3 regions of the Mesorhizobium sp. WSM4832 genome follow, and region 2 is predicted to be linked to each of the others. Evidence: predicted binding sites of a transcription regulator. Region 2 holds the regulator's gene; each other region holds the start of a gene.

The links. Region 2 encodes PhoB, which activates phosphate uptake and scavenging genes when phosphate is short. Its sites were predicted from a motif close to TGTCATNNANCTGTCAT; they were not measured.
Region 1: a site for PhoB is predicted at 5,544-5,560, ahead of AC0L2L_RS10135 (alkaline phosphatase D family protein). Genes of this name have one in related genera too.
Region 3: a site for PhoB is predicted at 3,581-3,597, ahead of AC0L2L_RS26695 (LTA synthase family protein). Genes of this name have one in related genera too.

The regions. Positions count from the first base shown of each region.
Region 1 covers NZ_JBVVQH010000006.1:3,282-11,068, reverse strand. Annotated here, with positions in the region: gene AC0L2L_RS10155 (3-hydroxyacyl-CoA dehydrogenase NAD-binding domain-containing protein) at 204-2,276, opposite strand; gene AC0L2L_RS10150 (hypothetical protein) at 2,762-3,352, opposite strand; gene AC0L2L_RS10145 (TetR/AcrR family transcriptional regulator) at 3,396-4,004, opposite strand; gene AC0L2L_RS10140 (MFS transporter) at 4,083-5,366, shown strand; gene AC0L2L_RS10135 (alkaline phosphatase D family protein) at 5,632-7,206, shown strand; gene AC0L2L_RS10130 (hypothetical protein) at 7,480-7,767, opposite strand.
Region 2 covers NZ_JBVVQH010000008.1:13,849-21,635, reverse strand. Annotated here, with positions in the region: gene AC0L2L_RS13145 (ROK family protein) at 1-907, shown strand, start outside; gene AC0L2L_RS13140 (TetR/AcrR family transcriptional regulator) at 1,014-1,661, opposite strand; gene AC0L2L_RS13135 (hypothetical protein) at 1,830-2,534, shown strand; gene AC0L2L_RS13130 (flavin-containing monooxygenase) at 2,691-3,950, shown strand; gene phoB (phosphate regulon transcriptional regulator PhoB) at 4,133-4,822, opposite strand; gene phoU (phosphate signaling complex protein PhoU) at 4,836-5,537, opposite strand; gene pstB (phosphate ABC transporter ATP-binding protein PstB) at 5,558-6,361, opposite strand; gene pstA (phosphate ABC transporter permease PstA) at 6,358-7,209, opposite strand; gene pstC (phosphate ABC transporter permease subunit PstC) at 7,213-7,787, opposite strand, start outside.
Region 3 covers NZ_JBVVQH010000022.1:93,613-101,399, reverse strand. Annotated here, with positions in the region: gene fabF (beta-ketoacyl-ACP synthase II) at 1-1,021, opposite strand, end outside; gene AC0L2L_RS26710 (acyl carrier protein) at 1,056-1,292, opposite strand; gene fabG (3-oxoacyl-[acyl-carrier-protein] reductase) at 1,544-2,281, opposite strand; gene fabD (ACP S-malonyltransferase) at 2,417-3,370, opposite strand; gene AC0L2L_RS26695 (LTA synthase family protein) at 3,645-5,573, shown strand; gene AC0L2L_RS26690 (invasion associated locus B family protein) at 5,772-6,416, opposite strand; gene AC0L2L_RS26685 (hypothetical protein) at 6,533-6,958, shown strand; gene AC0L2L_RS26680 (CsgG/HfaB family protein) at 7,238-7,787, shown strand, end outside.

The sequences.
Region 1 (7,787 bases), on a different contig from region 2:
CTGTCCTGCCCGTCCTACGCAGCAGCTACGGAGGGTGGACCGGACATCTCCCCCACTTGGGGGGAGATCAGCCGTCGCGTCGACCTTCGCCAATTATCAGCGTGGCAGGAAGAGCGAGGCATCGAAGCTGCTAATCTCCCCACTTGTGGGGGAGATGTCCGGCAGGACAGAGGGGGGCGCGAAGGATCGCGACGTTTCTGTTCCTATCGGGTTACCGCACTCTCCCAACTCCCTGTCTCGGCAAATCGCCTCAGCACCGGCGCCGGCTCGAAAATCGCCCGGCCAGTCTGGCCATGCCAATGCTCCAGCCGCTCGACGATCTTTGCCGCCCCCTCGAGCCCGGCCCAGAACATCGGCCCGCCTTTGCCGATCGGGAAGCCGTAGCCGTTGATCCAGACGACATCGATATCGGACGCCCGCGCCGCGATGCCCTCCTCGAGTATTTTCGCGCCCTCGTTGACCAGCGGATAGAGCGTGCGCTCGATGATCTCCCTCGCGCCAATCACGCGTTGCGCAATCCCGAGTTCCGCCGCCTTGGCTCGGATCAGCTTCTCGACTTCCGGATCAGTTGCCGGCTCGCGTGAGCCACCCTCGTAGCGGTACCAGCCGCGCCCGGTCTTCTGGCCAAAATGGCCCTGCTCGCAAAGCGTATCGGCAATCACCGCGGTCTGGCCGCGCGCCTTGCGGTTGCGCCAGCCGATGTCGAGGCCGGCGAGATCGCCCATCTGGAACGGGCCCATCGGCCAGCCGAAATCGGTGAATGCCTTGTCGACCTGGCTTGGCGTCGCGCCTTCCAGCAGCAGGAATTCGTTCTCGGCGCCTCGCGCGGACAGCATACGGTTGCCGACGAAGCCGTGGCAGACACCGACGACGACCGCCACCTTGCCGATGCGCCGGGCGAGATCGCTGACCGTCGCCAGCACCTCGGGCGCGGTCTTCTCGGCGCGCACGATCTCCAAGAGCTTCATGACATTTGCCGGCGAAAAGAAATGCATGCCGAGCAGATCCTGCGGCCGCGACGTCGAGGCGGCGATCGCATCGACGTCGAGATAGGAGGTGTTGGTGGCAAGGATGGCGCCGGGCCTGGCGACCGCATCGAGCTTGCCAAACACCTCCCTCTTCACCGCCATGTCCTCGAACACGGCCTCGACGATCAAATCGCAATCGGCAAGGTCGGCATAGTCGGTGCTGCCCTTGAACAGCCCGAGCCGCTGCTGCCTGACCTCGTCCGTCAATGAGCCGCGGCTGACCGAAACGGCGTAGTTCTTCTCGATCGTCGCCAGCCCGCGCCGCAGCGCATCCTCGCTCGTCTCCAGCAGGGTCACCGGCAAGCCGCCATTGGCGAAGGCCATGGCGATGCCGCCGCCCATGGTGCCGGCGCCGATGATGCCGACGCGGTCTATCCGGCGCTTGTGCAGATCCTTGCCCGGTATTTTCGCCGCCTCGCGTTCGGCGAAGAACAAATGCCGCTGCGCGCGCGACTGGTCGCCGGAAACGAGTTTGAGAAAAAGTTGCCGCTCGGCGGCTAAAGCCTCGTCGAACGGCAAGGTGATCGCATTGCGCACCGCTTCGGCGCAAGCAAGCGGCGCTTCCAGTCCACGCGCCTTCCTGGCCAGCTCGGCCGCCTGGGCGTCGAAAGCCGCAAGATCGGTCTCGGAAAGACGGCCATTGCGGTCGCGCACCGGCACGAACGGGCCGCCTCGATCAGCCATTTCGCCGGCGAAACGAACCGCCTGCGCCATCAGGTCGCCGTCGAAGACCGCATCGGCAAGACCGACCGCCTTGGTCTCGTCGGCCGAGATCGGCGTTCCGGAAACGATAATGCCAAGCGCTTTGGCGGCGCCCACCAGGCGCGGCAGGCGCACCGTGCCGCCGCCGCCGGGCAGCAGGCCGAGCTTCACTTCCGGCAAGCCGAGCTTGGCGCCCCGGTCGGCGACGCGGAAATGGCAGCCGAGCGCCAGTTCCAGCCCGCCGCCGAGCGCCGTGCCATGGATGGCGGCGACCGTCGGCTTGGCGATGGTCTCCAGCAAGGCGATGATCGCGCGCAGCTCCGGCTGCTCGACCGGCTTGCCGAATTCGGTGATGTCGGCGCCGGCGACGAAAGTGCGCCCGGCACAGGCGATGACGATGGCCCTGGCGGCGGGGTCGTCGCGCAGCGCGGCGAGCGCCTCATGGAGCGGCTTGCGGACGTGAAAACTCAGCGCGTTGACCGGTGGGTTGTTGATGGTGACCACCGCCACGCCATTCTCGTTCGCGACGCTGACTGAACTGGACAAGCGAAACCTCCCGAGACCGGCTGCGATCGCGCAAGGGTTTACTAGGCCCGCCAGCGAATGGGAACCCGAACCAGACTTGGCGCAACGGTTAGTGGAGAGCGGCTAGTTCCCCGGCACAGGGATTCTTGAAAGGTTGCCGTTTGTCTTAGTGCAAGATTTTCCGTTCATTTCCGTGAAATCAGCGCAAACGCTGGGGATTGGTTGAAGCCGCCCCAACCTCGTCATTCTATGGCGGAGCAAGGAGCGAAGCGACGCGCGCAGACCATAGAATCCATGCCGTGACTTGGAAGCGCTGCTGCGGTGCAGAATTTTGCTCCGTTGCACGCCTTGGCGAAGGTAACGGCATGGATTCTAGGGTCTGCGCGTCGCTCCGCGCCGCTCCGCCCTAGAATGACGATCGTGATGGGCGTTTCGGCCAATCTCCAACGCATGACACCTGCCAACGCAAACAGGGCCGACCGGGTCAAAATCCCTGTGCAGTGCCACTAATTATCCACCCGGCCGAAAGCCGGCACGTCGCCGATCACGTCGCGCTTGTCCTTGCCGCAGGCGAAGGTCTTCGCCTTGTCGTCGGCGAGCTTGCGCGCCTGGTCGTTGGCCTGCGCGTTGCCGGTGGCTAAAACCAGGCCGATGGTGCAGCCCTGGTGCTCTTCCGGCTGCGCCACCTTGGCGACGACCAGCACGTCGATCGACTTCTTCTCGTCCTCGGGGTTGCTCACCGAGCGGCGATGAATGGCGGCGAAGGGGATCGCGACATCGCCATTCGTCTCGATCCGCCATTCCACCTTCGGACCGGACCCGTTGAAGGCGGTGAAACTCTCCCAGACCGAAGTCATGTCGTCCGACGGAAAGCCGTAATAGACGGATTCGCGTGCGTCGTCATAGCCGATCAGCACCGGGTAGCCGCGATAGCCGGAGCAGGCAAGGTTCGCCCAGTCGCCGTCGCCTTCAGCGGCTTGCGCATAGGTGACGCAGTCCTTCTTCCAGTCGAGATCGGTGTAGGCGCTGGAGATGTCGCCGGCCTCGGCCGCCTGGCACAGCCCAGCGAGGGCAAGCGGGATCAGAAGAGCACGCATCGCGGACAACTCCGTTCGAGTTGCCGAAGCGTAGCGCCAATCGCTATTTCTTCAAGCTGGCTTCGATGAGCAGGTCGGCGTTGCGCGCGACGGCCGCCGCCGGTCCGCCCTTGCCGAAGAGCTGGCCGCTGATATAGGCGCCTTCGATGAGAAGCAGCAGACCGTCGCCAAGCGTGTCGGAATCGGCGGCACCCATCGCGGCCGCCATGGCGCGCAGGCGCCGGCGCAGTTCGTGCTTGTTGTTCTCGCTCACCACTCGCGCGGGATGCCCGCGCTCGGGATATTCCACCGCCGCGTTGGTCATGCCGCAACCGCGATAATCGGGCTTCTGCGTGCGTTTGCCGACACGAGTGAGGAAGGCGATGATCTGGGCGCGCGGATTGCCCGGATGCGCGTCGACGGCCTCGTCGAAGCGTTCCCAGAATTCGAGGTCGTATTTGCGCAGATAAGAGGCCGCGAGCTCATCCTTGGACGGGAAGCTGCGGTAGAGGCTCGGCTTGGTGACGCCGGCGCGCCTGACGATCTCGTCGACACCGATCGCCCGGATGCCTTCGCGATAGAACAGGTCGAACGCCACGTTCAGGATCTTGTCCGCCGCCTTCGGGACCGGGGCATCGCTCAACGACGCATCAATTTTCTTGTCCGATGACATGCAAACAACTCGCTTGACAATGTTACTGACCGGTACGTATGTATGGCGTGATTCCATTGCAACGTACCGGTCAGTAACATGATAGCCCAGTCCCGCCCATTTGGCCAGCGCTACGCTTTCGTCGTGGTGGCCGTCATTTTCCTTTGCCTTTTGATCGCGGCCGGGCTTCGCTCGGCGCCGTCGGTGATGATGGTGCCGCTGGAAGAAAGTTTTGGCTGGCACCGCGACGTGACTTCCTGGGCTGCCAGCGTCGGCATCCTGCTCTACGGCCTCACCGGGCCGTTCGCGGCGGCGCTGATGGAGCGCATTGGGCTCCGCCGCACGCTGCTCGGCTCGTTGCTGGTGATGTCGGGCTCGACCGCGCTCAGCCTGTTCATGACCGAGCCCTGGCACCTTTTCATCACCTGGGGCGTGTTCTCCGGTATCGGTTCAGGCGCGGTGGCGAGCGTGCTCGGCGCCACCATCGTCAATCGCTGGTTCAAGACCAATCGCGGCCTCGTGATGGGCCTGATGTCGGCGTCCAGCGCCACCGGCATGCTGGTGTTCCTGCCGCTCATCGCCGCACTCGCCCAGTCCGGCGGCTGGAAGCCTGTCGCGATTGCTGTATCGGTGGCCACGGCGGCGCTCATCCCGTTCGTCCTGCTTTTGGTGCCCGAACGTCCCGCTTCGATCGGCCAGATGCGCTACGGCGCCGATGCGGGCGACGTGCCGCCGGTATCGCCGGCTTCGCAAGGCAACTTCCTGGCGCATACGCTGAACACGCTGCGCCGCGCCGCCGGCACCAGGGTGTTCTGGTATCTGTTCGCCACCTTCTTCGTCTGCGGCTTCACCACCAACGGCCTGGTCGGCACGCATCTCATCGCCTTTTGCGGCGACATGGGTATCGGCGAGGTGCAGGCAGCCGGGCTCTTGTCGATGATGGGTATCTTCGACCTTATCGGCACCACGCTGTCCGGCTGGCTCACCGACCGTTTCGATCCGCGCAAGCTGCTCGGCGTCTACTACGCGATACGCGGCCTGTCGCTGATCTACCTGCCCTATTCCGGCTTCTCGGCGACCAGCCTGGTCATCTTCGCCGTGCTCTACGGCCTCGACTGGATCGCCACCGTGCCGCCGACGCTGAGGCTCGCCAACGAGGCTTTCGGCGACCGCAGCGGGCCGATCGTGTTCGGCTGGATCGTCGCCGGCCATCAGGTCGGCGCGGCGGCCGCCGCCGCCTTCGGCGGCACGATGCGCGAGCTGCAGGGCAATTACGAGCTGGCGTTCCTGATTGCCGGCATGACCGGTATCGCGGCGGCCTGTATCTCGCTCTTGATCAACACGAGCCGGCCGGCCTTCGATCCGGAGCCGCAGGCGGCTTAAGGCGCGTCGATTTTCGGGTGAGGCCGGCCTGCAAACGGCAGTCTCCTGCGCTTCCGGTGCTCACGTACGAAAAGTACGCTCCGCTCCGGTTCTCGGAGACCACCATTTTCGGCTCGCCCTGACCCGAATCTCGACACGCCTTCCGGCGACGATGGTGGTCTTCACTAGTCTGTTCATTGTTATCAAAACTTCATGGTTCCGAGACACGCCTGAAACATTGAGGCGAGAGCTTGGCGGTCCCGTTCAATGCCATCCGGAGACAGCCATGAACAAGCTTTCGTTGACCCGCCGCGCTTTCGTCACCTCAGCCAGCGCGTTCGGGCTTGTCGGTGCCTCCGGACTGGCATTGCCTTACTATTCCCGCGCCAACCAGCGCCCGGCCTTCACGCATGGCGTCCAGTCCGGCGACGTCGACGCCACGTCCGGCATGGTGTGGGCCCGCACGGACCGTCCGGCGCGCGTCATGTATGAGGTGTCGACGACAGAAAGCTTCGCCAACGCCACCAGGCTTGCGCCGCTCGATACCTCCCCGGCCAGCGACTACACGGTGAAGCGGCTGCTCACCGACCTCGCCTCCGACCAGGATATCTTCTATCGCATGGTCGCGGCCGATCTCTCCGACATCAACACCGTCTCGGAGCCGATCGTCGGCCGCTTCCGCACCGCGCCGTCGTCCAAGCGCGACGTGCGCTTCGCCTGGTCGGGCGACACCGCCGGCCAGGGCTGGGGCATCGACGAAACCGGCATGAAGACCTACTCGACAATCGCCAGGCACACGCCGGACTTCTTCCTGCATTCCGGCGATACGATCTATGCCGACGGCGCCTTGAAGGACGAGGTCGACCTGCCCGGCGGCGGCAAGTGGAAGAACGTCGTCATGCTCGACGGCAAGCGCAAGGTCGCCGAGACGCTGGACGAGTACCGCGACCAGTGGAAGTACAACATGATGGACAAGCACGTGCTTGGCCTCTCCGCCATCTGCCCGACTTTCTACCAGTGGGATGACCATGAGGTGCTCAACAACTGGTCGGACTCGAAGGACCTGACCGCCGACAATCGTTACACGGAGAAATCCATCCATGTGCTGGCGGCGCGTGCGGCACGCGCGTTCCATGAGATGACGACCATTCGCTACGAACCGTCGGAGCCCGGCCGCGTCTACCGCAAGATTTCGCATGGGCCGCTGCTCGACGTGTTCTTTCTCGACATGCGCTCCTATCGCGGCCCCAACGGCCCCGATCTGGAGGAAACACTGACGGCGAAGTCGCGCATGATCGGCGAAGAGCAGTCCAAATGGCTGAAGCGCGAGCTGGCGAATTCCAAGGCAACCTGGAAGATCATCGCCGCCGACATGCCGCTCAGCCTTGTCGTCTGGGACGATGCGGCGAAGAAGGCTGGCTTCGAGGCCGTCAGCAACAACGACAATGGCGCGCCGAAGGGCCGCGAGCTCGAATTCGCCGATGTGCTGCGCTTCATCAAGAATGCCGGCATCACCAACACGGTGTGGCTCACCGCCGACGTGCACTACACCGCAGCGCATTACTACAACCCCGACAAGGCGCAGTTCCAGGACTTCAACCCGTTCTGGGAATTCGTCTCCGGCCCGATCCATGCCGGCACGTTCGGCCCCAACGACCTCGACATGACCTTTGGGCCGGAGCTGAAATTCATCAAGGCCCCGACCGCCGAGCAGGGCCAGAACCTGCCGCCATCGGCCGGCCTGCAGTTCTTCGGCCTCGTCGACATTTCCGGCGCGACCGAGCAGCTCACCGTGCGGCTGATGGACCGCGACGACAACGAGCTCTACAAGGTGACGCTGGATCCGGTGCGGTCGGCGTAAGGATCTGTAAAATCAGAGGTGCCGTCGCGAGACCCCCCTCTCTGGCCTGCCCGTCCTTCGCAGCACCTGCGCTGCAGCTTCGGAGGGTGGACCGGCCATCTCCCCCTCAAGGGGGGAGATCGGATTTCGCATCGGCTTTCGCCAATTTCCAACGCCGCAGGACTGGCGGCGGGATCAAAGCTGCTAATCTCCCCCCTCGAGGGGGAGATGCCCGGCAGGGCAGAGGGGGGGCGCGAAGGATCGCTACGTTTGCCGCATTCCGCGCGGCGATGATCAATCCGGATAGCAAGCCGCGGGAATTTTCGGCCATACCGCCGTGTCGCAGTTGGCGTCCTTTTGCCGCTGCTTGAAGGCGGCGCTGACTGGGCCAGTGACGATCGGGTCGACACCGTCGGGGGCGTCGGCGAACATCTGCTGCGCGGTTTTGACGTCAGGCGGCGCGATCGGGTTGGCGTCCCTCAGCGCGGCTGCCGACTGCGCGGCGCCTGCCGCGACAAGCACACCAAGCGCTGCCCACGCAAAAACCGGACGCAATCTGGACATCTGATCGGTCATGAACATCGAACTGTCCGGCCCCTCAA
Region 2 (7,787 bases):
GCAGCGCCTGGACACGCTTGGCATGCCGCGCGACGAGCTGATTGGCGAATGCATGGCAATCGTCCGGCGCCGGCTGCAGGATCCCGACCTCGACCTGGGCAGCGTCGCCCGCATCGCCATGGGCATCCAGGGCATCACCGATTCCCAGGCGCGCGCCATGCTGTGGTCGCCGATCACGCCGCTGACCGACATTCCTTTCGCCGACATGCTCGAGGCGGAGTTCGGCATTCCCGCCACCATGGAGAACGACTGCAACATGATGGCGGTGGCGCTGCAATGGCGCGACCCGGACCGCTATCGCGACAATTTCATCGCCATCCTGCTCTCGCACGGCATCGGCATGGGCCTGGTGCTGAAGGGCGAGCTGTTCACCGGCACGCATTCTTCCGGAGGCGAGTTCGGCCACATGATCCATCGTCCGGGCGGGGCGCTCTGCCGCTGCGGCCGGCGCGGCTGCGTCGAGGCCTATGCCGGCAACTATGCCATCTGGCGCAGCGCCAAGAAGATGAGCGAGGACGCCGAGCCGGTCGACGTCGGCGACGCCGACATGCGGGCGCTTGCCGCAAAGGCGCGCGAGACGGACGGTCCTGAGCGCGAGGCCTATCGCCGCGCCGGCGAGGCGCTGGGCTTCGGCCTTGGCAGCCTGTTCGCGCTGATCGACCCGGCGCCGGTGGCCATGGTGGGCGTCAGCGCGGCGGCTTTCGACCTGATCGAGCCGGCGCTGCGCGAGGCGATCGCCCAGACCGCCGGCGGCCAGCACTCGAAATCGATTTCCTTCGACACCGAGCCGAACGAACTGCCGCTGATCCGCGAAGGCTGCGCCATGCGCGCGCTGACCTTCGTCGACCAGGAGATTTTCGCGCCGGGCGTGCAGGCAAGGACGAGTGCGGGGAAGAACGTGGCCTGAGGATCAGGGTTGAAACTAACTTCATTCTTGACGACCGAATTCCGACCCAATGAGGACCCCGGCCTCCGACAGCCCTGCGCCATTTCCGGACATTGGCCAGCGGCGTTTAATCCCCTTTAGGCCCGTCGTTTCCAATGAGTGTCACGAAGTGTTTTAATACGCTCTGCGCAGTTTGCTCCGCAGTATGTCCAGCCACTGCCCATTGCGCAAAGTGCCCATCAATGCACATGCGTGCGAGCCCGTAGACGAGGGCCCTCGCGGCTATTTGGGTCTCCGAGATATCGTTTGACCGGAGCATGTTTCGTCGCTGCGCCTCCACCATCGACCCTTCTACCAACACACGCACCGCTTCGTTATCGCGACGCAACGACTCCGAACTGTCCCAATCGATAAGACTCCGCGTCGAGATGATCTGGAAATGAGTGGGGTTTCGAATAGCCCAGCGCAAATAGGCGATCCCAACAGCGGCGAAGCGCTCAACCGGGTCGTCCGTAGGTAAGTTCTCGATAGCATTCGTTATCTCCGAGCGGAATCGGCTCATTGCCTGCTCTGCGACAGCCGTCATCAATGCGGTCTTATTAGTGAAATGACGGAAGGGCGCGCCAGGAGAAACGCCCGCCCGCTTTGCGACTTCGCGCACGCTCACATTGTCGGGACCGCCCTCCTCGACAAGTTGAACCGCGGCATCGATCAGGACCTCCCGCAAATTGCCATGGTGGTAACTGGTGCGATGAGGCGTCTTGGCTTTTGGCATTTCGTCCCTCGTTCCATCGAGCTGCATCTCGCCTCTATATCAAGAAACCTCCAAAATGTAATCACTGTTTACAATTCGCGTTTGCGAATGTAAGCAATGATTACCGATGGGATCGGAACAGGCCTGCGGTCTTCGCGGCTGCCAAATGCCCAGACGGAGGACCCGAACATGCTCGCCAGAGACGCCGAAACTCGCCGTTCGCAATCGTTCACATCATCCCAGGACCCAGCCGAAGAACCGCAGCACAAGCAGAATCTCCGGACTGCTCAGCCGAGTGCGGCCGTGTCCGGCGCCACGCTTTATCGGCTTGCCGCCGTCGCCGGGGTGGGAAGTGCGCTCATTCTTTTGGTCAACGCGGCTAAACGCAGTTCGCTGATCTCGACCACCGATCTAACGCAACTCCTCGCGCCGCTCGCCGAGATTTTGGCGCTCGGTCTCGTCGTGGGCTTGTTTCTCGCGTTTGGCAGGCGCACGGGCCTATTCGGCACCATCGCGTTTGTCATCAACTTCATTGCGCTGGCAAGTTTGGAAGGTGTGGAGGTGGTGATCAATCTCGTATTTTCGAAACTTCCGCCGACGATCATCATGGACCTGCGAGCCGGGCCGCTCGGACTGGCTCTAGTCGCCAGTTCGTTGCTTTTCCTGCTTGGAACGCTGGCATTTGCGATCTCTCTTGCCGTTGGACGAGATATGCCGCGCATTCCACTGGCTCTCTACGTCATCGGCGCGGTGCCGATCGCGCTCCGTGCGTTCGTGCCGGAGTGGGCTCTTGACCTGGGCTTAGTGGTTCTTGCGACAGCCATCGCCTGGCTGGCCGGATTGCTGTGGATACGCGCGAGCACCATCGGGGTCGGCGATTCCGTCAAAAGCTGAAGCGCTCCAGGCGGCAAACGTTCGCTGAGAATGTCCGCAACGGGTCGAAAGAGTTGAAGAAGTCCGACGGGTTGTGAAGCAGACGCCGCGGTACCAGAAGGCCCGCCATTGCTGATTGCGCAAAATACAATAGGTTGACAATCAGAGGGGAGCGTAATGACGAGCGGAACGGACGTTCTTGATGCCGCCGTCATCGGTGCCGGTTGGGCGGGGCTAGGCGTCAGTCATGCGCTGAAGCAGCGCGGCTTGCGCCATAGAGTATTTGAGCGAGGTCGCATCGGCGAGACCTGGCGAACCCAGCGCTGGGACTCCTTTCGGATTAACACACCCAACAGCCAAACAGTCATGCCCGGGGATACCTATGTCGGCCCAGATCCCGACGGTGCGATGACAAGCGGCGAGTTTGTCGCGCTGTTGGAGGACTATGCCGGGCGGTATGGCCTTCCGGTGGAAACCGGTACGCCGGTGACCGACCTTGTTGCCAGCGGCGGCCTCTACCGGCTGACCCTTCCGAACGGCTCCCTGTGGGCGAGGAACGTGGTGATCGCCAGCAGCAACCAGAATTGTCCGGCGCGCCCACCTTTCTCTGCTTTGCTGCCGCTCAACATCCGACAGATCGATGCATCGGCCTACCGCAACGCATCCGGTCTCGACCATGGGGCCGTCCTGGTGATCGGCAGCGCCCAGTCGGGCGGCCAAATCGCCGAGGACTTGGTCCAGGCGGGGCGAACCGTATTTCTTGCAAGCAGCCGGGTCGGCCGACTGCCCCGCATGTATCGGGGTCGCCACATCAGTGTCTGGATGGTTCTTTCCGGATTGATAGATGTGACGCGCAGGGAAATGCTTCAGCAGGGACCCATTCCCGGAAGGCCGCTGACAGGAGCGCTCCATACGATCAGCCTGCAGTCCCTCAGCGCGCAAGGCGTTGTCCTTCTGGGCCGGCTCACGGGCGTCGACGCCGGACACCTCTCGTTCAGCGACGAGGCAGAAGCGCATGTCCGCCATGCAGACGAGGGCTCCGCAAGAATTCGAAGCCAGATCGACGAGTATATCGAGCGCAACGGTATCGATGCCCCGCGGGCTGAGCCGGACCCGGCCGAGGTGATTGCCGCGCTGCTGCCCAATCCACCGGTCCGATCAATCGATCTCGACGCCAGGGGGATCACAACGGTGATCTGGTGCACTGGGTTCAGGGGGGATTTCGGGTGGGTGCGCGTTCCCGAGGTGCTCGATGCACACGGCCAACCGTTGCACGAGAACGGGTTCGCAGGCGCTCCCGGCGTGTATTTTGCCGGCCTGCCTTTCGCGATCTCGCGACGGTCGGGCACAATATTGGCAATCGCGGAGGAAGCAGGCCGGTTGGTCGAAGATATCCAGCGTCGTTTAGCAGCTGCCTCTGACGTCCCGATTCAGTGATGCCGACTCGAAGCGAATATCATCCGGAGGCGGCTTCTTCCTCTCGCGAGATTCAGGCTATTAATCGGATCGAAGGGCTCTAAAGCGCGTCGCTGAAACGGATTCAGGCGCGCGCTTTAAGTCTTTGTTTTTATGCATGTCGTTTTGGCAAAACACCGCTGCACACTTTTGCGCGACATGCATTAATCCTCGCGGATCGCGTAGCCCGCCCCGCGGATGGTGCGGATGACGTCCGGCATGCGGCCGTTGTTGACCGCCTTGCGTAGGCGGCCGACATGGACGTCCACGGTGCGCTCGTCGATGTAGATCGTCTCGCCCCAGACATTGTCGAGCAACTGGCTGCGCGAGAACACCCGGCCGGGGTGACGCATCATGAATTCGAGCAGGCGGAACTCGGTCGGGCCGAGCCTGATCTCGCTCTTCTTGCGGTAGACGCGATGCGATTCCCGGTCGAGCACGATGTCGCCGACCTTGAGCACACTGGACAGCACCTCTGGCTTGGCGCGGCGCAGCAGCGCCTTGACGCGCGCCATGAACTCCGGCGTCGAGAACGGCTTGACCAGATAATCGTCGGCGCCGGTGGACAAACCTCGAACCCGATCGCTTTCTTCGCCTCGCGCGGTCAGCATGATGATCGGCAGCCGCTCGGTCTCGGGCCGCATCCTGAGGCGTCGGCAAAGCTCGATGCCGGAAACCGCCGGCACCATCCAGTCGAGCACGAGCAGGTCGGGAACGTTTTCCTGAAGGCGGATTTCGGCCTCGTCGCCGCGGGTCACCACTTCGACCTGGTAACCCTCGGATTCGAGGTTGTAGCGGAGCAGCACTCCTAGCGGCTCCTCGTCCTCCACCACCATGATGCGTGGCGCGATCATTGCCAGTTACCCTTCAGGCCGCCGGCGCCGACATCTCGTCCTGCTTCGGACGATTCGCGGGCAATTGCGTGCCGGTCAGCACATAATAGGCGTTCTCGGCGATGTTGGTCACATGATCGCCGATGCGCTCGAGGTTCTTGGCGCAGAACAGAAGATGCGTGCAAGCGGTGATGTTGCGCGGGTCTTCCATCATGTAGGTCAGGAGCTCGCGGAAGACGGACGTGTATTTGACGTCGATGCGTTCGTCGTCGTTGCGAAGCTTGGCCAGCGCCGTGGCGTCGCCCACCGTGTATTCCTGGATCACGGCCTGGACCTGGATCAGCACCAGCTGCGCCATGGAATCGATCGAATGCGTGAGATCGCGTGGCGCGGCGCTGACGCCCACCGAACCGACGCGCTTGGCGATGTTCTTGGCGAGATCGCCGATGCGTTCGAGGTCGCCCGCCATGCGGATCGAGCCGACCACATGGCGAAGATCGTCCGCCATCGGCTGGCGCTTGGCGATCAGCGTGATGGCGCGGTCGTCAAGTTCGCGCTGGCGCGCGTCCATGATGGCGTCGTCGGAGACGACGCGCTGCGCCAGCGCATTGTCGGTCTCGAGCAGGGCCCTGGCCGATGCGCCGACCATGGAGGCCGCAAGGTCGCCCATGTCGTTGATAAGCCGGCTGATCTGCCTCAGATCCTCGTCGAAGGAAGCGACGGTATGTTCGGCCATGATGATGTCCTCGTATGAACTCAGCCGAAGCGGCCGGTGATGTAGTCCTGCGTGCGCTTCTCGCGGGGCGAGGTGAAGATCTTCTCGGTCCGGTCGAACTCCACCAGCTCGCCGAGATACATGAACGCCGTCTGCCGCGACACACGTGCCGCCTGCTGCATGTTGTGGGTGACGATGACGATCGTGTAGTCGGCCTGCAGCTCGTCGATCAGTTCCTCGATCTTGGCGGTCGACAGCGGATCGAGCGCCGAGGCCGGCTCGTCGAGCAGGATGACCTCGGGCTTCACCGCCACGGTGCGGGCGATGCACAGACGCTGCTGCTGGCCGCCGGAGAGGCTGAGGCCGCTGGCGTTCAGCTTGTCCTTGACCTCGTTCCACAACGCCGCGCGCTTCAGCGCCTGCTCGACGCGGCTGTCCATCTCGGCCTTGCCGATCTTCTCGTAGAGCCTGACGCCGAAGGCGATGTTCTCGTAGATCGACATCGGGAACGGCGTCGGTTTCTGGAACACCATGCCGATCTTGGTGCGCAGCAGGTTGAGGTCCTGCGAGCGGTCGAGGATGTTCTTGCCGTCAAGCAGCACCTGCCCTTCCGCGCTCTGCTTCGGGTAGAGTTCGTAGATGCGGTTGAGCACGCGCAGCAGCGTCGACTTCCCGCAGCCCGACGGCCCGATGAAGGCGGTCACGCTGCGCTCGGGCAGGGACAGGTTGATGTCCTTCAGCGCCTTCGACTGACCATAGTAGAAGTTGAGGTTCTTGACCTCGATCTTGGCCTTCTCGACGGTCGTGTCGGGTGCGTTCAGGTCGGTGGACAACATCGGTTTCATCTGTCCTCTCTGCGTCCGGTCAGGCTGCGGGCGATGACGCTCAGGCCGAGAACCGTCAGGGTGATTATGAGTGCGCCCGTCCAGGCCAGCTGCTGCCATTCCTCGTAGGGGCTGAGAGCGAACTGGAAGATGGTCACCGGCAGGCTGGCCATCGGGGCATTGAGATTGCTCGACCAGAACTGGTTGTTGAGCGCGGTGAAGAGAAGCGGCGCCGTCTCGCCGGAAATACGGGCGATCGCCAAAAGGATGCCGGTGACGATACCGGACAGGGCCGCGCGATAGGCGACGGAGCGGATCACCACCCAGCGCGGCGCGCCGATGGCGGCGCCCGCTTCGCGCAGTGCGTTGGGCACAAGGTTGAGCATGTCCTCGGTGGTGCGCACCACGACGGGGATCACCAGGATGGACAGCGCTACGGCGCCGGCAATCGCCGAGAAGTGCCCCATCGGCCGCACCAGCAGCTCATAGACGAACAGGCCGATGATGATCGAGGGGGCCGACAACAGGATGTCGTTGATGAAGCGCACCACCGTGGTGAGCTTCGAGAAGCGACCATACTCGGCCATGTAGGTGCCGGCCAGCACGCCGATCGGCGTGCCGACGACGATGCCGATGATGGTCATCACGATGCTGCCGTAGATGGCGTTGAGCAGGCCGCCGGCATCGCCGGGCGGCGGTGTCATTTGCGTGAACACCGACAGCGACAACCCCGAGAGTCCTTTGTAGAGCAGGGCGCCGAGGATCAGCGCCAGCCAGGCGAGGCCGATGCCGGCGGCGATGACGCAAAGCGTCATCATCACGCCGTTCTTTCGCTTGCGGCTGTTGTGGAGTGCAAGGGACGTCGACATCGGTCAGGCTCCCGTGCGGGCGTCGATGCGCATCAGCATGTAGCGCGCGATGGCAAGGATGATGAAGGTGATGATGAAGAGGATCAGACCAAGCGACACCAGCGAGGATGTGTAGAGGTCGCCGTCGGCCTCGGTGAATTCATTGGCGATCGTTGCCGAGATCGTCGTGCCCGGCGCGAACAGCGAGGCGCTGATGCGGTGCGCATTGCCGATGACGAAGGTGACGGCCATCGTCTCGCCGAGCGCACGGCCGAGGCCGAGCATGACGCCGCCCATGATGCCGATGCGGGTATAGGGGATCGTCACGCGCCGGGTCACCTCCCAGGTCGTGCAGCCGATGCCATATGCCGATTCCTTCAGCACCGCCGGCACGGTGTCGAACACGTCCTTGGTGATCGAGGTGATGAACGGCAGCACCATGATGGCGAGGATCAGCGACGAGGTCAGCAGGCCGATGCCGTAGGGCGGGCCGGCAAACAGGCTGTTGAGGCCGGGGATGCCTTTGAAGAGCCAGATGACGAAGGGCTGGATCGTCGTCTGCAGGAATGGCGCGAAGACGAACAGGCCCCAGATGCCGT
Region 3 (7,787 bases), on a different contig from region 2:
TCGACGACATCGAAATCTTCGAGGCGGCATTGCCGACCAGCCGCTCGACCGCGCCAAGCTCGATCGTGTCGGCCATGGTCGAGGTGCCGTGCGCATTGATGTAGTCGACGTCGGCCGGCGAAAGTTTCGCGCGCTTCAACGCCGCGGTCATGCAGCGGAAGGCGCCGTCGCCATCTTCGGCCGGCGCGGTGATGTGATGGGCATCGCCAGTCAGGCCGTAACCAGTGACCTCGGCATAGATCTTGGCGCCGCGCGCCTTGGCGTGCTCGAGCTCTTCCAGCACGACGACGCCGGCGCCCTCGCCCATGACGAAACCATCGCGGTCGCGGTCATAGGGACGCGAAGCGGTCTCCGGCGCGTCGTTGCGCTCGGTGGAAAGCGCGCGGCAGGCGGCAAAGCCGGCGATCGACAGCCGGGTGACCGGCGCTTCGGCGCCGCCCGCCAGCATGATTTCGGCATCGCCCCACATGATCAGCCGGGCGGCATCGCCGATGGCATGCGCGCCGGTCGAGCAGGCGGTGACCACCGCATGATTCGGGCCTTTCAGGCCGTGGCGGATGGAGACCTGGCCAGAGACCAGGTTGATGATCTGCCCGGGGATGAAGAAGGGACTGATGCGACGCGGGCCGCGCTCCTTGAGGATCATCGCGTTTTCGGCGATGCCGTCGATGCCGCCGATGCCGGAGCCGATCAGCACGCCGGTGGCGCACTGGTCCTCATGCGTCTCGGGCTTCCAGCCGGAATCGGCCAGCGCCTCGTCGGCGGCCGCGATGCCATAGAGGATGAACTCGCCGACCTTGCGCAGTTCCTTTGGCTCGAGCACGGCCTCCGGATTGAAGGTGCCGTTGGAGCCGTCGCCGCGCGGGATGATGTGGGCAATCTTGCAGGCAAGATCGTCCACCTCGAATTCGGTGACGCGTCGGCAGGCGCTGCGGCCGGAGAGCAGCTCCCGCCAACTGTGCTCGACGCCCATGCCGAACGGCGAAAGCAGGCCAAGGCCCGTGACGACGACACGCCTCATGGCAGGTCCTCCCCGGTGATGCCTGCGAAAAAACTCAGGCCGAGGCCTTGTCGATATACTTCACGGCGTCGCCGACGGTGAGGATGGTCTCGGCGGCATCGTCGGGAATTTCGACGCCGAACTCTTCTTCGAACGCCATGACGAGTTCGACCGTGTCGAGGCTGTCCGCGCCCAGGTCGTCGATGAAGCTCGCCTGTTCCGTCACCTTGTCGGCGTCGACGCCGAGATGCTCGATGACGATCTTCTTGACGCGCTCTGCGGTGTCACTCATTTGGGGCAATCCTCGTCTTATGTTGTCTATGCTTCGTTAGCGGGCAGAATGCCGCTAATCAAGCTCAAAGATGGTCTTGCGGGCAACGCAACGCCACAGGACCGGTTTTTGCCCGAACCGCCGGGTTGCGGGCCGCATTACACGAAAAATCGCGGGCGTCCAAGCCGAAATAGCTGTTTTCGCACCCCTAGAACCTTGTTCGGAATTCGTCCCGCCGATGGCCGACGGGGCGGAATTATCAACAAAGGTTCTCAGATCATCGCCATGCCGCCATTCACGTGAATGGTCTGGCCGGTGACGTAAGCCGCCTCGTTGGAGGCGAGGTAGGCGACCGCGGATGCGACCTCCGCGCTGGTGCCCATGCGCCGGGTCGGGATGGCGGCCATGATCGTCTCTTTCTGCTTGTCGTTGAGCTTGTCGGTCATGGCCGATTCGATGAAGCCCGGGGCGACGCAGTTGACGGTGATGTTGCGGGTGGCGATCTCCTGCGCCAGCGACTTGGAAAAGCCGATCATGCCGGCCTTGGAGGCACAGTAGTTGGCCTGGCCGGGATTGCCGGTGACGCCGACCACCGAGGTGATGTTGATGATACGGCCATGGCGGCGGCGCATCATTGGATGGGTCAGCTCGCGGGTGAGCCGGAACACGGCGGTGAGGTTGACCTCGATCACGGAATCCCAGTCGGCGTCCGACATGCGCACGAACAGGCCGTCCTTGGTGATGCCGGCATTGTTGACCAGGATGTCGACGCCTTCGAGGTCGGCCTCCGCCTTCTGGCCGAGCGCCTTGACCGCGTCGCGGTTGGTCAGGTCCGCGGGAAACAGTTTTACACGGTCGCCGAGCTCATTGGCCAGCGCCTCCAGCTTCTCCACGCGTGTGCCGTGCAGGCCGACGATGGCGCCCTGGCTGTGCAGCACCCTGGCGATCGCTTCGCCGATGCCTCCCGATGCGCCGGTGACAAGCGCCTTGCGGCCGGTCAGTTCGAACATTTTTGCAACCTCATTTTTCAGACGCCTGCAAGCAGTCGCGTTCCGTATACGTCATATCGTCCAAGTCACGCTAGACAAGCGTCGGAGATTAGCGAAGGCCTCCTTCCCGTCGTCATCCACGGGCGGAGCGGGGCCTCATCCCAACGCCGCCAGCGCCGCCTCGACTTCGGCGGCCGTGCCGATGGCGCCGGTGGCGATGTCGCGGTTGATGCGGCGTGCCAGGCCCGACAGCACCTTGCCGGCGCCGACTTCGTAGAGGGTCGATACACCATTGGCGCCGAACCACTCCACCGTCTCGCGCCAGCGCACGCGGGCAACCACCTGCTCGACCAGGCGGCGGGCGATCTCGTCCGGGTCGCTGGTCGGCGTCACGGTGACGTTGGAGACGATCGGAACGATTGGCGCGGATTTAGCCACACCGGCCAGCGCCTCGCGCATGATGTCGGCGGCCGGCGCCATCAGCGCCGAGTGGAAGGGGGCGGACACCTGCAGCATCAGCGCGCGCTTGGCGCCCTTTTCGGTGCAGAGCCTGGCCGCCAGCTCGACCGCCGCCTTGGTGCCCGAAATGACCAGCTGGCCGCCGCCATTGTCGTTGGCGACCTGGCAGACGGAGCCTTTGCCGGCCCCTTGCGCTGCCTCGGCGCAGGCGGCTTCGACATCGGCCTGCTCCAGCCCGATGATCGCCGCCATGGCGCCCTCGCCCGCCGGCACCGCCGCCTGCATGGCGTTGCCGCGGGTCCTGAGCAGCCTTGCGGCGTCACCGACCGAAACGAAGCCGGCCGCGGCAAGCGCGGAATATTCGCCCAGCGAATGTCCGGCGACATAGGCCACCTTGTCCTTCAGCGAGAAACCGCGCGCTTCGAGCGCCCGCATCGCCGCCAGCGACACCGCCATCAGCGCCGGCTGGGCGTTGGCGGTCAGCGTCAGCGTCTCTTCCGGGCCTTCCCAGATGAGTTTCGACAGTTTTTCGCCGAGCGCGGCGTCCACTTCCTCGAAGACGCGGCGCGCTTCGGGGAATGCATCGGCAAGGTCTTTGCCCATGCCGACGGCCTGGCTGCCCTGTCCCGGAAAGGTGAATGCGACGGCCATTTGAGGTCCCTCCAAAGGCTGGTTTTCCCTGCCTCTGGCGCAAGGCGGACGGCCAAGTCAAGCCCGCGGGCGCCTATTCGAGCCGTATTTCAGCCGGAAAAGCCGGCTGACTCCCTGTTCCAAAAGGCCTTTTGACGATCACACCTGATGAAAACCGCTCACGAATCGTTTGCTGGCTCTTCTTATTTCCGCCACAGGCGCTAGCTTTGCGTGACACTTCGATGACAGAACCATGACGCGGGCGGAAAGCGTTGCGTGGGCCGGGGGAAGTAGAGTGGCAAGGATCAGAAGAGGCGCGGCCAAGCCCGTGCCGCAGTTCTTGGAAGACGATCCGTCCACCGGCTACCTGCCGGGACGACCCTGGCCGACCCTACGCTACGGCCTGACGACGCTTCTTGCGGCGGCCCTGCTTGTATTCGCGATCGAATGGATCGTGCGCGGCGATTTCTTCGGCACGGTCGATTTCTTCCTGCAGCCTTTCAAGCCGGGCTGGACGACCATCTTCGTCTTCGCGCTGGTCATGGTCGGTCTCGACGCCATACTCGGCCGCAGCCACCAGAGCCTGATGATCGTGGCGCCGCTGACGCTGGCGCTCGCCTTTGTCGGTCACCAGAAATCGCGTTATCTCGGCGATCCCCTCTATCCGACGGATTTCCTGTTTGCGCGCCAGATCATGGCGCTGATGCCGCTGCTGGTGCGCGAGCGCCCATGGACCGCCATCATGCTGGCTGCCGGCATCATCGGCGGGCTGTCGCTGCTGGTCTACGGCTGGCGGACCTGGCGCCGGCGGGTGCCGATCCTCAGCCGCAAGGGCCGCCTCGCGCGGCTGGCGCTCGCCGTGCCGCTGCTCGCCTTCTTCGTCTCGATCATGGACTACGCCACCTTCTCATGGACGCGCGACCGGCTGCAGATCATCCCGATCATGTGGGACCAGAAGGAAAACTACGCCTCCAACGGCTTTGCGCTGGCCTTCGCGATGAACGTGCCGATGGCGCATGTCTCGGCGCCGCCCGGCTATTCGGACAAGACGATGGCCGCCATCGAGCGTCCCAATGTTGCAGCCTCGGTGCCCGACAAGAAGCCGGACATCATCGTGGTGATGAGCGAGTCCTTCTGGGATCCGACCAAGTTGCCCGGCGTCACCATCAAGCCGGACCCGATCCCGACGGTCAGGGCGTTGCGCTCCGGTTCGATGTTCTCGCCCGAGTTCGGCGGCATGACCGCCAATATCGAGTTCGAGGCGCTGACCGGCTTTTCCAACGCCTTCCTGCCGGCCGGATCGATCCCCTACCAGCAATATGTGCGCACGCCTACGCCGTCGCTGGCGACCTTCCTGAAGAGCGTGGGCTACCGGGCGCACGCCATCCATCCCGGCACCAACTGGTTCTGGAACCGCGGCGCCGTCTACGCCGATTTCGGCTTCAACGACTTCCGCTCCGAAGAGACGCTGCCGCCGATGGAAAAGCGCGGGCCCCTGGCGTCAGACGCGGCGATGACCGACGAGATCATCCGTGAGGCCGACACCAGCGACGACCCGGTGTTCCTGTTCGCCGTCAGCCTGCAGAACCACGGCCCCTACGAGCCCTACCGCTACTATAATCCGACGCATTCGGTCGCGGCGCCGATCAGTTCCTGGGCGCGGGAGTCGCTGCTTTCCTATACCGAGGGCTCGGCCGACGCCGACCACGGCCTGCAGCGGCTGATCGACTGGGCGAAGAAGCGCGAGCGCCCGACCATCATCGCTTTCTTCGGCGACCACCTGCCGCCGCTCGGACCCGTCTATGTCGAGACAGGCTTCCTCAAGGACAATGTCGCGCCGCGCAAGGAGCCGACGGCGGAGGCCGCGCTCGAACACCACGACACGCCCTTGGTCATCTGGTCAAACCGTACCGGCCCGGTGGAGAATATCGGCGCGGTGAGCCCGGCCTTCCTGCCCTACCATATCCTGACCAGCGCCGGCATCACCCACCCCTATTACACCGGCTTCCTCGGTGCGATGCGCGAACGCTACCGGGTCATCGACCGCAACCTGCTCTTGTCGCCCTCGGGCGAAGCGACGCCGGACTGGGCGAGGCAGAAGCAGATCGACCCCAAGATCAACGATTTCCGGCTCATCCAATACGACATGATGTTCGGCAAGCGGCACACGGCGCCCGACTTCTTCCCCGAGACGGTGGACAAGCTCGTCGCGCATACGAGCTGAAGCGGCGGCCGTTGGAGCCGCGAGTTGACGTTGCAGCCAAATTAGTCAGCACGCGGCCAGCGCAGCTGGAATGGCGACTTCGGGGCCGATTGCGGACTGGCGGCTTTGCGGCGTGCACCTTCAGAAGCGCACCTGCCGGCGGAATTCACTACCGCTCTCCGGCGGGCCCACGAAACAACACGTGGGCGATCAGTTAGTTCAGTTAGTGGAGTTTATCGACGCGTATGCCTCGGCAAACGATTTTGTTGGCAGCGGCAATCTTATCGATCGGCCATCGGACGAAAAAATGGTGGCGGATCCGCTGGTCCCTTTTCCCAGCGCGTCGACGAGTGGCTGCGGGGCTTCGCCTTCGACCAGGCATCCCTGCGCCGTGCAACGGCTGATTTTGAAACTCTCGCTGTATGCGCCGATCTTGATTGTCACACCCTTGTCGATCGCCAGGCCAAGCGGCACAGCCATCTGCATGCGGGGGCCGTCGGAAGCTGGCCGCGCAATCCCCAGAACCAGTGCGATCTGGTCGCCGACGGCGGAGCGCACGATCACCTGGCAATTCGGTTTGGTCGCCTTGTCCAGACATTCGGTCGTCCATGATCCGAAAGCCGCTGCGGCCTGTGTCTCGCGAGCGACCGGCTTCTCGGCCTTGCGCTTGGGCGCTGCGGTTATCGGAGCACCGGCCGCTGGATCCTGTGCGGAAGGAGCCTTGTCCGGCAACCCGATCTGTCGCTCCGGCACGATAGGCTCGATGATCGTATCCAATCCCTGACGACCTTGTGTCTGCGCGACGGCCGAGCTGGCGATGGCAGCAAGAAAGAGCGTGCAAAAAACATAGATACGGCGGCGCATTGTCGAAATCCTGCTTCGGCGGGTGCATTTTATTTGCCCACCGTAATGCCAAATGGACGGGACTGCCAGCCGGCAAGAAACAGTAACTTGACACCGCCAGCCCAAGAGCTGATTCTTTGGCTGGGGATATCGAATTTCGACGGCTGTGGCATTTGTCGCGCCGAGAACTGTTGGGGATATGTGCTTTGGGTAGATTTCTGGCGAAGGCCGCTGTCTTTGTTTTTGCGACTGTCGTTTGGGGATCGGCCGCGTCGGCCGACGCCTACGTCAATCAGCTCGACCAAAGCCTGGGAGGCCAGGGCGTGGCGCAGATGAACGCCGGCGCCAGTCCAGCTTATGTTCCGCAGCTTCCGGCAGACGCCCGTCCCCTGGTCGTTCGTCCGGCCAAGGGCCGCCAGACAGACGCGTCCAGAAGCCGCGCTCTGGCGGCCAGGAAGCACCCTGCCTACCCCAATGTGGGTGACGGTGTGTCCCTGGCGCTGGCCGGAGCAAAGACCGATACGCAATTGCCAAATGTAGGCCGTGGCGTGGTCAAGCGCTGAGGGGCCCCTTGCCTGCGCATCGGGCGGACGCCGGGCTCTACAACCCAATGCACCCAAAAAAAGTCACTAACCGTCGAAACAGGGCATTGCTGCGGCCGAAAGCACCGTTTTTTCACCGCAAAGCACGCCAAAGTTAACTCTAAAGCACGCTAAAGTAGCAACCCCGCTTGTAACGCCGAAAGCAAGCAGCTAATCCTTAACGGCGAGTTAACACAGGGGACCTGGCCGTGCATCGCGCGGCTATGGGTGTTGGGGGTATTTATGAGGGTGTCCACGGGGATGGGCCTGTTGGCCTTGGTGTGCCTTGTCGTGTCTGGTTGCCAGACCGGACAGCAGTTGCCGACACCTCCCGCCCATCTCGAATCCCTTACCAAGACCACGCACAGGCTGTCGGATGCTCCCGCCCCCGCCGTCCCGGTGGACGTCGCCGTCTATGATTTCCCGGACCTGACCGGGCAAGCCAAACCGAACGAGAATTTTGCCGAATATAGCCGGGCCGTCACGCAAGGCGGGTCCAGCATTCTGATCGACGTTCTGAAGTCCGCCGGCCACGGCAATTGGTTCCGGGTGGTGGAGCGCGGCGGGCTGAAGAACCTCGTGCAAGAGCGCACCTTGATCGAGAACACGCAGCGCGCCTACGGAAAAGGCCTGTCCAACCTTCCGCCGGTGCGTTTTGCGGGCCTCATTCTCGAGGGCGGCATCGTCGGGTACGATTCGAACGAACAGACAGGCGGAGCCGGAGCGCGCTATCTCGGTATCGGTGGCGATATCACCTATCGTTCGGACCTGGTGACGATTTCCTTGCGGGCCGTGAGCGTGCAGACCGGCG